Regions from separate parts of the Bacillus sp. VA13 genome, predicted to be linked through region 3. Evidence: riboswitches for the same ligand, from Rfam matches in the RefSeq annotation. Region 3 holds a riboswitch; each other region holds the start of a gene.
What was found. A riboswitch is a leader RNA that binds a small molecule or an ion and turns the genes downstream of it on or off. The one in region 3 is predicted to bind S-adenosylmethionine.
Positions count from the first base shown of each region.

Region 1: it holds a riboswitch for S-adenosylmethionine, as region 3 does, so the genes downstream of both, mtnW (2,3-diketo-5-methylthiopentyl-1-phosphate enolase) here and AC0C66_RS02005 (2-hydroxyacid dehydrogenase) in region 3, are expected to answer to the same signal.
Region 2: it holds a riboswitch for S-adenosylmethionine, as region 3 does, so the genes downstream of both, metI (cystathionine gamma-synthase/O-acetylhomoserine thiolyase) here and AC0C66_RS02005 (2-hydroxyacid dehydrogenase) in region 3, are expected to answer to the same signal.

Region 1 is NZ_JBVQPP010000003.1:154,823-159,401, reverse strand. Features, by position in the region: gene AC0C66_RS12680 (carbon-nitrogen family hydrolase) at 1-702, opposite strand, end outside; gene mtnE (methionine-glutamine aminotransferase) at 797-1,990, shown strand; SAM riboswitch class I at 2,032-2,132, shown strand; gene mtnW (2,3-diketo-5-methylthiopentyl-1-phosphate enolase) at 2,216-3,433, shown strand; gene mtnX (2-hydroxy-3-keto-5-methylthiopentenyl-1-phosphate phosphatase) at 3,430-4,137, shown strand; gene AC0C66_RS12660 (methylthioribulose 1-phosphate dehydratase) at 4,095-4,579, shown strand, end outside.
Region 2 is NZ_JBVQPP010000003.1:320,336-324,914, forward strand. Features, by position in the region: gene AC0C66_RS13565 (DUF819 family protein) at 1-289, shown strand, start outside; gene AC0C66_RS13570 (GNAT family N-acetyltransferase) at 360-902, shown strand; gene metC (cystathionine beta-lyase) at 935-2,107, opposite strand; gene metI (cystathionine gamma-synthase/O-acetylhomoserine thiolyase) at 2,100-3,221, opposite strand; SAM riboswitch class I at 3,290-3,413, opposite strand; gene AC0C66_RS13585 (esterase family protein) at 3,581-4,303, shown strand; gene AC0C66_RS13590 (YjcG family protein) at 4,340-4,579, shown strand, end outside.
Region 3 is NZ_JBVQPP010000001.1:485,955-490,533, forward strand. Features, by position in the region: gene AC0C66_RS02000 (FGGY-family carbohydrate kinase) at 1-1,402, opposite strand, end outside; gene AC0C66_RS02005 (2-hydroxyacid dehydrogenase) at 1,420-2,445, opposite strand; SAM riboswitch class I at 2,539-2,630, opposite strand; gene AC0C66_RS02010 (molybdopterin oxidoreductase family protein) at 2,778-4,579, shown strand, end outside.

The DNA.
Region 1 (4,579 bases), on a different contig from region 3:
AGCTCGGACAATGCCTTCTTCCCGGCCGCCTTCAGAAAGTACACGCCCCCATGGATCAATAATCAGGCTATGCCCGGCAAATTCATTATCTGGATTTGAACCAGTACAATTGCAGGCAGCGACAAAGCATTGATTTTCAATGGCCCGGGCAATAAGCAGGCTTTTCCAATGATCAAGGCGGGGAAGAGGCCATTCCGCAGAAATAAACAGCACGTTGGCACCTTTTATCGTATGTTTTCTGATCCACTCCGGAAAACGGATATCGTAACAGATCAGTCCTGAGCTTTTGACTCCATCAAGCTCAAAGTATCCGTCTTCGGAACCGGCTGATAAATACACATGCTCATCCATCAGCTGAAAAAGATGGGCTTTTCGATACTCTTTAATGATTTGTCCTTTCTTATCGGCGATGTACATTGTATTATAAACATCAGAATCATTTCTGACTGCGACCGATCCGGCGACAATATGAACGCCATGTTTTTTTGCTGTTTTCTTCAGCCAGCACTGAGCAGAATGCCCGTCTTCATCAGCGAGCTTATCAAGGTTGGCCAAGTCATATCCGGTCGTCCATAATTCAGGAAGAACAAGAACATCAGCATGTTTGCTTTCTTTTTCAATCAAAAATTCAGCCTTTTTTATATTTTCCGAAGGTTTACCGTATGAAATATCAAATTGAAGACAAGATATCGTCCATTTCATCTTTTTAACACCCCAAATTTTTCTTTACTTTTTTCATTTAACCATATATGATGATGGACTATCATTTCAAGATTTTTTTAGAAGGTGAGAATTGATGAAATTTGAACAGTCTCATGTATTGAAAGAATTGCCTAAACAATTCTTCGCTTCTCTGGTGCAGAAAGTGAACCGAAAGCTCGCAGAAGGACACGACGTCATCAATCTCGGACAGGGAAATCCGGATCAGCCGACTCCGGAACATATCGTCGAGGAAATGAAACGAGCCGTTGCGGATCCTGAAAATCATAAATACTCGTCTTTTCGCGGCTCATATAGTCTGAAATCAGCCGCAGCAGCATTTTATAAACGAGAATACGGTATCGATCTTGACCCGGAAACTGAAGTCGCTGTATTATTCGGCGGGAAAGCCGGTCTGGTCGAGCTCCCGCAATGCTTGTTGAATCCGGGTGATACGATTTTAGTTCCGGATCCGGGCTATCCTGATTACTGGTCAGGTGTCACACTCGCGAAAGCGAAGATGGAAATGATGCCGCTCGTAAAGGACAGGGCGTTTCTTCCTGATTACAGCAGCATCGCGGCTGAAGTGAGGGAACAGGCGAAATTGATGTATTTAAATTATCCGAATAATCCGACGGGAGCTGTTGCTACCTCCGAGTTTTTTGAAGAAACCGTGAGTTTTGCGAAAGAAAACGGGATCTGTGTCGTTCATGATTTTGCTTACGGCGCTGTAGGATTTGACGGCTGCAAGCCGTTAAGCTTTTTGCAGACTGAAGGTGCGAAGGATATCGGAATTGAAATTTATACGCTGTCAAAAACGTATAACATGGCAGGGTGGCGGGTCGGCTTTGCTGTCGGAAACGCTTCGGTCATTGAAGCGATCAATCTTTATCAAGACCATATGTTTGTCAGTCTTTTCAGAGCGACTCAGGAGGCTGCAGCGGCGGCACTGCTAGCTGATCAGACGTGTGTGGCGGAGCAAAATGCCCGATATGAGACCAGGCGAAACGCTTGGATTGCGGCATGCCGGGAAATCGGCTGGGATGTGACAGCTCCGGCAGGTTCATTTTTTGCCTGGCTGCCTGTGCCGGAAGGCTATACTTCCGAGCAGTTCTCAGACCTTTTGCTGGAAAAAGCGAATGTGGCGGTTGCGGCTGGAAACGGCTTCGGTGAATATGGCGAGGGCTATGTCAGAGTCGGACTGCTGACAAGTGAAGAAAGACTCAAAGAAGCCGCTTATCGAATTGGGAAACTGAACCTGTTTACCCAAAAAAGCATTGACAAGATCTGATAACGATGGGATAATTCAAAATAATTTATAAAATCTATATTTTCTTATCAAGAGCAGGCAGAGGGACGAGCCCGATGAAGCCCGGCAACCGACTTATAAAGCACGGTGCTAATTCTTGCAGCTGGCGGCTGAGAGATAAGATTCGGACGAGAAACGAAACCTCTTTAGACGCGATTGCTGTTTGAAGAGGTTTTTTTATATGGATGAAATGAAAGGAGCTCTGGCATGAGTGAGTTATTAGCAACATATCTCCTGACCGAACCGGGAGCCGATACAGAGAAAAAAGCAGAACAAATCGCAATAGGATTGACAGTAGGCTCATGGACAGATCTGCCCCTTGTAAAACAGGAGCAAATGCAAAAGCACAAGGGGCGGGTGATAAAGGTCGAGGAAAGAGAGGGAACTCCTGCATCAGGGAAACAAGCGGTGATCACAATTGCCTATCCTGAAATCAATTTCTCTCAGGATATTCCGGCTTTGCTGACAACAGTGTTTGGCAAGCTGTCGCTGGACGGAAAAATCAAATTACTCGATCTTCACTTCTCTGAAGCATTTAAGCGCACGCTGCCGGGACCGAAGTTTGGCGTATACGGCATCCGGAAGCTGCTGGGAGAGTTTGAGAGACCGCTGTTAATGAGCATTTTTAAAGGGGTTATCGGAAGGGATCTGAGTGATATTAAAGAACAGCTCAGGCAGCAGGCGCTTGGCGGAGTTGATTTGATTAAGGACGATGAAATTTTCTTTGAGACAGGTCTGGCGCCTTTTGAAACAAGAATTACAGAAGGAAAGCAAATATTGAAAGAAACGTATGAGCAAACCGGGCATAAAACGCTGTATGCGGTCAATTTGACTGGACGTACGGCTGATCTGAAAGACAAAGCGAGACGCGCTGCCGAATTAGGAGCGGATGCGCTTTTGTTTAATGTCTTCGCTTACGGCTTGGACGTCATGCAAAGCCTAGCGGAAGATCCCGAAATCGCAATCCCGATTATGGCACATCCAGCTGTCAGCGGGGCGTTTACGTCTTCTCCGTTCTACGGATTTTCTCATGCTCTTTTGCTCGGAAAATTGAACCGGTATTGCGGTGCTGACTTCAGTCTCTTCCCATCTCCATACGGTTCGGTTGCGCTTCCAAAAGAAGATGCGCTGGCGATACACGAAGAATGTGTAAGAGAGGATGCCTTTAACCAAACATTTGCCGTTCCGTCAGCAGGCATTCATCCCGGTATGGTTCCGCTTTTAATGCGGGATTTCGGCATAGATCATATTATTAACGCCGGGGGAGGCGTACACGGACATCCGAACGGCGCCCAAGGCGGGGGCAAAGCGTTCAGAGCCATAATTGATGCGGTCTTAGAAGCCCAGCCGATTGATGAAAAAGCCGAACAATGCAAGGATCTAAAGCTTGCCCTTGATAAATGGGGAAAGGTTGAAGCTGTATGACGACTCGAAAGCCTTTAATTATTTGTGATTTTGACGGAACCATCACGATGAACGACAACATTATAAGCATCATGAAAACATTTGCTCCGCCGGAGTGGACGGCATTAAAAGACGGCGTGCTGTCCAAAACGCTGTCGATCAAGGAAGGTGTCGGACGGATGTTCGGCCTTCTGCCAAGCAGTTTAAAAGAAGAGATTACAAGATTTGTATTGGAAGATGCAAAAATCAGGGAAGGCTTTCGGGAATTTGTAGCGTTTGTCAAGGAGCATGAGATTCCGTTTTATGTCGTAAGCGGAGGAATGGACTTTTTTGTATATCCATTGCTTGAAGGCATTGTGGAGAAAGACCATATTTATTGCAACCATGCTTCATTTGACAATGACTATATTCATATTGACTGGCCTCATTCTTGCAAAGGGACTTGCAGCAATCAATGCGGGTGCTGCAAGCCGTCAGTGATACATGAACTCGCTGAACCGAACCAATATATCATCATGATCGGTGATTCGGTTACAGATGTAGAGGCAGCAAAGCTGTCTGATCTTTGTTTTGCAAGGGATTATTTATTAAACGAATGCCGGGAGCAGAACCTGAATCATCTCCCGTATCAAGATTTTTATGAGATAAGAAAAGATATTGAGAATGTAACGGAGGTACAGGAATGGCTGCAAAACAAGAACGCTGGAGAGAACTCGCTGAAGTAAAACGAGAATTGGCTGAACGAGATTGGTTTCCGGCGACTAGCGGCAATCTGTCTATTAAAGTTTCTGATGAGCCTTTAACATTTCTCGTCACTGCAAGCGGAAAAGATAAACGCAAAGAGACGGATGAAGATTTTCTGCTGGTGGATCAGTACGGAGAGCCTGCCGAAAGCGGGCATTCTCTGAAACCGTCAGCGGAAACGCTTTTGCACACACATTTGTACAATAAAACCAATGCCGGATGCTGCCTGCATGTCCATACGGTAAACAATAATGTGATCTCAGAGCTATACGGAGATCAAAAGAAAATCACATTCAGAGGCCAGGAAATAATAAAGGCGCTCGGCCTGTGGGAAGAGAATGCAGAAGTGACCATTCCGATCATTGAAAATCCGGCTCATATTCCGACGCTCGCGGCACTGTTTGCCGAAGAGATTTCAGAAGA
Region 2 (4,579 bases), on a different contig from region 3:
GCGCTTAATCGTTACCAATGCGCCTTTTATTCTATTATTTGTGTTTATCATTGCGATTAGCAATTTAACTGTTTCCTTAGCCGTCGGAAAATTGTTCCGCGTGCGGCTTGAAGAAATTCTGCTCGCTGTCAACGCTGCTGTCGGGGGGCCTACGACAGCGGCTGCGATGGCAATTGCCAAGGGATGGCGGGAACTTGTCGCCCCGATCATGCTTGTTGGTACGCTCGGCTACTTAATTGGGAACTATGTCGGCACCTTTATGGGAAACTGGTTTTCTTCTTTCTTATAAAAAGGATTTTTACACTTTCCTCAGAATAATGTAAGAGGAATGCTGACATGAGAACGGAGAGATCACTGATATGTTAAAAGGAAAAAACATCTATGTAAGACCTTTAGAAGTAAAGGATGCGGAAGAAAATCTGCGGCTGCAAAGCGAAAATCAGGATTTCTTTGAACAGTTCTCCATGATACGCGCAGACGATTACTATACGGTTGAGGGGCAAAGAAAAAGAATAGCAGAGTATCAGCAAAGACTGGAGGAAGATGAAGAGTATCATTTCGGCATTTTCGCTGCGTCAGACAATACATTAATCGGTACGGTTTCGCTCTTTCAAATCATCCGCGGGGCGCTGCAAACTGCGTTCATCGGGTATTTTTTAGACAAAGCCCATAATGGAAAGGGCCTTATGACAGAGACCGTCAAATTGATTGTTGATTTTGCGTTTCACGAATTGAAACTGCACCGTATTGAAGCCGGTGTGATGCCCCGCAATCTCGGGTCCATGCGTGTATTGGAAAAAGCGGGATTTCATAAAGAGGGCATCGCCCGAAAAAATGTGAAAATCAACGGCGTTTGGGAGGATCATCAAGTCCTCGCGATTCTGAATCCTGATGATGAATAACAAAAGAAGCCGGGGCCATCCCCGGCTTCTTTTTATCGAACCGCCACTGGCGCAATTTCTTTCAGCGCTTGTGCGAAATCACGTTCTAAATCGTCTGCATGTTCGACTCCCACGCTAAGACGGAGCAGGCCGTCTGTGATGCCGCGTTTTTCACGCTCTTCCTTAGGCATTGCCGCGTGAGACATCGTTGCCGGATAAGACAAAATCGATTCCACGGCGCCGAGGCTTACAGCAAAGACCGGAAGTGATACATTCTCTACTAATTTCTTAACGGCCTCTTTGCTTTCAAGCTCAAAAGATAGCACGGCGCCCGCTCCCGTTGACTGGCTTTTATGGATTTCAGCGCCCGGATGATCAGACAGCCCCGGATAATACACGCGTTTCACCGCCGGATGCTTCTGGAAAAATTCCGCAAGCCGCTCAGCTGTTTGACTTGCTTTTTCTAAACGGACCTGCAATGTTTTTAATCCGCGCAGCACAAGCCAGCAATCTTGCACGCCAAGGACGGCGCCGAACGAGTTTTGCAGCTTATACAGCTGCTTCCCAAGCTCTTCATCCTTTACAGCAGCCAGGCCTGAGAGCACATCACTGTGTCCGCTCAAGAACTTTGTTGCACTGTGAAGCACAATATCCACACCGAGATCAAGCGGACGCTGCAGTGCAGGTGTCATGAATGTATTGTCCAGAAAGGTCAAACAGCCGTTTTCTTTTGCAAGCTGAACAACCGCTTTAATATCAGTAATCCCAAGTGTCGGATTTGACGGTGTCTCCATATAAATGACCTTTGTATTCGGCTTGATATTCCGCGCCACTTCGTTACTATCCGTCATATCAACAAACGTGTGCTCAATGCCAAACCGGGTCAGCACCTCTGTTACCATGCGGAAGGTTCCGCCATATACATCTTCTGTCACAAGAACGTGGTCACCCTGTGACAGCAATAAAAATGCTGTTGAGATCGCAGCCATGCCTGAACTGAAAGCAAATCCTCTCGTTCCGCCTTCCAGTGCGGCAATTGTTTCTTCGAGTGCTGTTCTTGTCGGCGTTCCTGAGCGGCTGTAATCATATGCGCCAAACTCTTCAAATGAAGATTGGTGAAAAGTTGATGCGTGCTGGATCGGTACACTGACCGCTCCTGTTGTGCCGTCTGTTTTAAATGGATTGTGCACGAGCTGGGTTTCCAGCGTCCAATTGTGATTACTCAAATGAAACAGCTCCCTCTTTGACCTGACATAACGCCTGTTTTAAGTCTTCTTTTAAATCTTCCGCATGTTCAATTCCGACTGAAAAACGCAGCAAGCGATTGCAGACTCCGTTTGCGATGCGGATTTCTTCAGGAATATCCATGTGCGTCTGTGTGGCAGGGTATGTAATAAAGCTCTCCACCCCGCCGAGGCTTTCTGCAAAACAAATGGTTTTCAGCGCTTTTAAAAATGGATTGACCCACTCTTCTTTCTGCAGACGGAAGGACAGCATGCCGCCTTTTCCGGGATATAGTACATCAGAAATTTCTTCCTGCTCTTCTAAAAACGCCGCAAGCTCCTGCGCGTTTGCCTGATGCTGGCGCATTCTGAGGCTCAGCGTCTTCATTCCTCTCATCAGAAGCCACGAATCAAACGGAGGCAGGACGGCGCCGATCGCATTTTGGTGTTGAAACATTTCCTCACCAAGCTGCTCATCCTTTACAACGACAAGTCCCGCAAGCAGGTCGTTATGCCCGCCTAAATACTTGGTTGCACTGTGAATCACAATGTCGGCTCCCAGCTCAAGCGGCCTTTGCAAGACCGGTGTATAAAATGTATTATCAACGATCAGCAGAAGACCGTACTCTTTTGTGATCCGGGCGACCTTTTCAATGTCCGCCTCCTGCATGAGCGGATTTGTCGGTGTTTCCACAAACACCGCTTTTGTATTCGGCGTAATCTTAGAGCGTAAACAGTCCTCATCACTGAAATCATCATAATGAAAGGTCAATCCATATTTTTTCCATTCGTTTTCAAACAGACGATACGTGCCGCCATATAGGTCCGATGAAACGATCAGTTCATCTCCGCTTTTAAACAGCGCCATAATCGTTTGGATGGCAGCCATTCCCGAACTGAAGGCAAGCCCTCTCGCTCCGTTTTCTAAGCTGGCGATCGCGTCCTCAACAAGCTGGCGTGTCGGATTTTTTGTGCGAACATAATCAAATCCGGTAGATTCTCCGATTCCTCTGTGGCGGTATGCTGTTGATAAATAAATAGGAGGACTCACTGTTCCCGTTACTTCGTCGCTTCGGTTTCCAATTTGGGCTAATTTCGTTTCAACGTGCTGTGACATATAGCTGACACCTTCCCTTTTCAAAATAAAAAACCCCTTCCTCATAAGAAGAAGGGGTTTAACGCTTCTTCTTATCTTCCAAGCATAAAAAACGCTTGCTGGATTTAGCACCTTGGCGTTTTGCACATAATGCAAAACAAGCCGGTTGCTGAGGTTTCTAAGGGCCAGTCCCTCCACCTCTCACGATAAGAAATATCGATTTCAATTTTCTGATAGTTTTATATTAGCGCAATTTGCAGTTTATTTCAACACTTTTTTCTTCGAGTTCCGAACAGTTTAAAGAGAGAAATTTCTAATAATTCATGGTACAATAATGGAAAACAGCAAGAAAGTCTAGCGATGTCCTGGAGGAATGTATTATGGCACCGAAAAACGGCACAGTGCAAGAAAAGAAATTCTTTTCAAAAGAGCTTAACGAGGAAATGACATTGCTCGTTTATCTGCCGTCCAACTACTCCCCGCTTTATAAATACCATGTCATTATCGCGCAGGACGGCCACGATTATTTCAGGCTGGGGAGAATCGGCAGACAGGTCGAAGAATTGCTGTCCAAGCGAGAAATAGACCGGAGCATTATTATCGGTGTTCCTTATAAGGATGTAAAAGAGCGCAGAAAAACCTATCATCCGGAAGGCTCAAAATTTTCGGCGTATAAACGGTTCATCGCCCATGAGCTCGTTCCGTTTGCGGATGACGAGTATCCAACCTATCAAGTCGGCTACGGTCGGACGCTGATCGGTGATTCTCTCGGAGCGACTGTTTCTCTTATGACAGCGCTTGATTATCCGAATATGTTCGGAAACATCATCATGCAGTCTCCCTATGTTGACAAACATGTATTGGGAGCTGTGAAACAGTCAGACGATATCAAACACCTCTCTATTTATCACCAAATCGGAACAAAAGAAACTGACGTCCACACGACAGACGGAAACATTCTGGACTTTACAGAACCGAATCAGGAGCTGAAACAGCTGCTGGAGGAGAAGCTTTCCGATTATTATTTTGAATCATTTGACGGAGATCACAAATGGACATACTGGCAGCCGCTCATCACGCCGGCGCTGAAAAAAATGCTTTGATATTCTATCATACTTTATTTCCAGGAGGGACATAATATGAAATACGGAATCGTTTTATTTCCATCAAAAAAACTCCAAGACCTTGCGAACTCTTACAGAAAGCGCTATGATCCGAGCTATTCCCTGATCCCGCCCCATTTGACGCTAAGAGCATCGTTTGAATGTAAAGAGGAGAAAGCGGATCAGCTTGTATCACATCTGAGAAACATCGCAAAGGAGTCCCATCCGATCGTTCTCAAAATGACAAAATACAGCTCATTTGCGCCTGTCAATAAT
Region 3 (4,579 bases):
ATAAAGCCAGTTCGACCCGACAGTCCTGCGGTTCGATCACCCGGATATTTGCTGACATCTCTTCCGTCAATTGAAAGGTTTCATTGCAAATGACTGCAGCGCCAACGACAGATGCCTGATGATATCCCTCTTGAACATAGATTTTTTTCTGAAGAAGGTCCGCGATATATTGAGTGAGTGCTTTGCTTTGGAATCCTCCTCCGCACACCCAAACAAAGTCACGTTCAAACGGAGTAACCTTTGTTAAAATGTCAAAGTTCCATTTGATCGAAAATGCGATCTCTTGCAGCGCCGCACGTACAAAATGTGCTCTCTTTAAATTTGAGGAAAGCGGGGCATCAAAAAGAAATCCGCCTCTCGTTAACGCATTCTTTTCTGCCGATAAGTAAGAACCGAGAGCCGCCACACACGCATTGTCTTCTTTAGCAAGGGCAGAAATCTCTTCCTCCATCACTTCGTACGATTCATTTGGATAAAATATCTGTTTTAATTTTTGATAATTCAGGCCGGTAATTCCCGGATTCGTTTCCACAAGCCAATGTCCTTGATCTGTATGGCAGTTCAGCCATGCTTTATGTTTTGTGTCGCCATGATCAGCAGTAATTTTGGTTATTGGCGTTGTTGTCCCTGATACGATGACAATGTCCTCAAGCGCAGCGCTAGTGCTTTTCACAGCCAGTTGTGTATCACCGCCCCCTGCTATAACCTTAGCAGTTATAGAAAGGCCTAATTCGGTTGCATATTCATTTGTTATCGTTCCAATCGCTGTTCCCGCTCTTACAAGAGGCGGAAGGATGGATGGTGAAAAGCCGAATATGCCGCACATCTCTTCTGACCAAGTGTTTTGCTTCACGTCAAACAACAGGGTTTCAGTTGCCTGCGATGGTTCATATGTCAAAATTCCGCTCAGCTGATATGTCACCCAATCACTGATGCTTGTAAAACTAGCAGTCTTTTCCCATAAAAAGGGCTGACGCTGTTTTAAACCATAAAGCTTGAGCGCAGAAAAAAGTGCAGTCGGGAGGCGGCCTGTGCGGATGTATATTTCTTCCTGATTGGGTATACTCTCCTCCCACTCACGGCCGCGATTATCAATGTTCGGCAGCCCGAGAAAAGAGTCGCCATTTTGATCGATCAGAACAATCCCCTGTCTTTGACTTGTCGATGTCAAACCAATAATGTCAATATCACCTGAACGAGAAAGCGCACGTTTTGCCAGTTTCATCACTTGCTTCCACAGCACCTGAGGAGAAAAATAACGGCTGTCCGGGTAAAGCGTCTCGGTAGCATACACGATGTCCTCCCTTTCAACCGTTTGAACGCTGCCCGATACACTTACGACCGCTACTCTCGCATTCCCTGTGCCGATATCAAAAACGAGATAGCCTTTTTGTTTTTTCATTCCTGTAACCTCCTCTCTTAAACCTCTGTTTTCAGCTCATCTTTGTTATACAGTGTCGGAATATTAAGAGTTTTTTCAACCTTCCACTTTTTGAGGGCTTCGTTCAGGATCGTCACGTGATGATCTTCTACTTCAAAGGTTGCTCCAGCGAGATGCGGTGTTGCCAGAACATTAGGCAATGAAATGTATTCGTAATCTGATTCCTCTGGAGGTTCATGATAAAAAACGTCTAAAATCGCTCCTCTGATTTTTTGTTCTTTTAATACAGATAAAAGATCTTCACGGTTTACCACAACTGCTCTTGAAGTATTGACGAAAATCGCACTCTCTTTCATCAGATCAAAATACTTCCGATCAATAAGTCTCAGTGTTTTCTCAGTACGAGGCAGATGGACAGAAACGATATCACTGTCTGAAAACACCGTTTTGAGAGATACTTTTTCATACAGCGGATGATCGTCTTGTACGTATGGATCGTAATACTTTACTTTACAGTCAAACGCTGTCAGCAGTTTTGCAATCCTTTGACCAACCGCGCCGAACCCAACCATGCCGACCGTTTTTCCCGTTAATTCGTTCCCTTTAAATTTGACATAAGCCTGCAAGTAATCGCTGTCCCATTTTCCATCCTTCAGCCATTGATTAGAGGAGCTGGTATGGCGGAGAAAGGAAATCACATTACCGATAAACATTTCAGCAACCGCTTGTGCATTCCGCCCGGGTGTATAGAAAACGGGTATACCTCTTTTTGATGCTGCGGCCACATCCACATTGGATGGCATTCCTCTGCACACGCCCACAAATGAAAGTTCTGGAACAGATGCAAATACGCTGTCTGTTACTTGATCAAGCTCAGTAATCAAGCCTGTCGCATTTGTTGCTTTTAGCAGCTGAATGAGTTCATCTTCCCCGTATGCCCGGCCTTGTTCCTTCCAGGGATGATAAGTAACTGAGCCGAACAATTTTTCAAGCTCTTTTCGTCCTTCTTCGTTGTACGGTGCCGTAACCAAAACCGTCATGGTGCAAAACATCCTTTTCATCATATTTTTTCATAAAAAAATCTCTTTCCGAAGATGGAAAGAGATTCATGTATAAGCGTGCCCTGTTTACAGACAGACGCTGGTATAAACCTTGCTTTCCTATCTTTCAAGCTGACGCTTGCTGGAATTGGCACAATAATGTTGCCGAGGTTTCATAGGGCCAGTCCCTCCACCTCTCTGGATAGAAAATGTTGAGTATGTAATTTTCAGAATGAAGAATACGTTTATCATAAAGAAGTCTCAGATTGATGTCAATCTCTTTTTTCAGAATTGACGTTATCATCCGAAATGTTATAATTCTTACAAAATATCTAACTAGAGAGAGGAACTGGGCCATGAAATCTTTTGCCACACAACAAAACGGCATTTTTAAATCCGTTTGCTCGCTTGACTGCCCGGATCAGTGCGGATTGTTAATACATAAAAAAGACGGAAAAATTGTGAAAGTCCAAGGTGATCCTGATCATCCTGTCACAGCCGGAAACATATGCAACAAAGTCCGAAACATGACGGAGCGCATCTATGATGAAAAGCGGCTGACTACACCGCTTAAACGGACAGGTGCGAAAGGCCAAGCGATATTCGAACCGATTTCTTGGGAAGAGGCAATCGATACCATTACCTCCCGCTGGAAACAGCTGATTGATGAAGAGGGAGCTGAAAGCATACTTCCGTACAGCTTTTACGGAAATATGGGGAAATTAACAGCTGAAGGTATGGACCGCCGCTTCTTTTACCGCATGGGTTCGAGCCAGCTCGAAAGGACGATTTGCAGCAAAGCAGGATCAGAGGGCTATAAATATACAATGGGTATAAGTGCGGGAATTGATCCTGAGAAAACCATTCATACGAAACTATTTATTTTTTGGGGAATCAACGCGGTCAGTACAAATATGCACCAAATTACTATCGCCCAAAAAGCACGAAAACAAGGTGCCAAAATTGTCGTGATTGATGTTCATAAAAACCAGACAGGACGTCTTGCAGATTGGTTTATTCCCATAAAACCCGGAACCGACAGCGCACTTGCTCTTGGCATCATGCACATCTTATTTAAAGAAAACCTTCATGATGAAGCATTTCTGTCTGAATACACAGTCGGCTATGAAGAGCTCCGTGAACACGTGAAACAGTATGATCCGGAAAAGGTATCACTGATCACCGGTGTCAGCACCGAAGATATGTATCAGCTGGCAAGAATGTACGGCGAAACCTCCCCTGCTTTTATTAGAATCGGAAACGGACTTCAACACCACGATAACGGCGGGATGATTGTACGGACGATTGCCTGTCTTCCGGCGGTTACTGGCCAATGGCTGCACACAGGGGGCGGCGCAATTAAGCATAACAGCGGAATTTTAGAATATAACACAAATGCCTTGCAGCGGCCTGACTTACTGAAGGGGCGCACACCGAGATCATTTAATATGAATCAGCTGGGCAAAGTGCTTTTGGAAACAGATCCGCCGATTCGTTCTCTTTTTATTTACGGGACGAATCCAGCCGTTGTCGCTCCAGAAGCGAATAAAGTCAGACAGGGCTTGCTGCGGGAAGACTTGTTTACTGTGGTTCATGATTTATTTTTAACGGAAACGGCTGCATATGCGGACATTGTACTGCCTGCAACATCCGCTTTTGAAAATACTGATTTTTATACCTCCTACTGGCACCATTACATTCAGCTTCAGCAGCCAGTGATTGAGAAATATGGAGAAAGCAAGTCTAACACCGAGGTGTTCCGATTACTGGCTGAAGCAATGGGGTTCACAGACCAGGAGCTCAAAGATTCAGATGAAGAATTAATCCGCCAGGCGCTTGACCATCCAGATAACCCATATTTGGCGGAGATTGATTACGATTCACTTACTAAGCATTCATTTATGAAAGCGAAACGCGAAAAGCCGCTGTTTCCAGGCGAACTTCCGACTCCAAGCGGAAAAATAGAATTATACTCAGAGAAAATGAAACAAGCCGGTTTCCCGGCTTTACCGACACATACGCCTCTTACATGCGATGACGAATATCCGTTTATGTATGTTCCGGGGCCAAACCATAATTTCTTAAACTCAACGTTTTCCAACAATGCGAAGCACATCAAGCTTGAAAGGACGCCAAAGCTCTTTATCAACACAAAAGA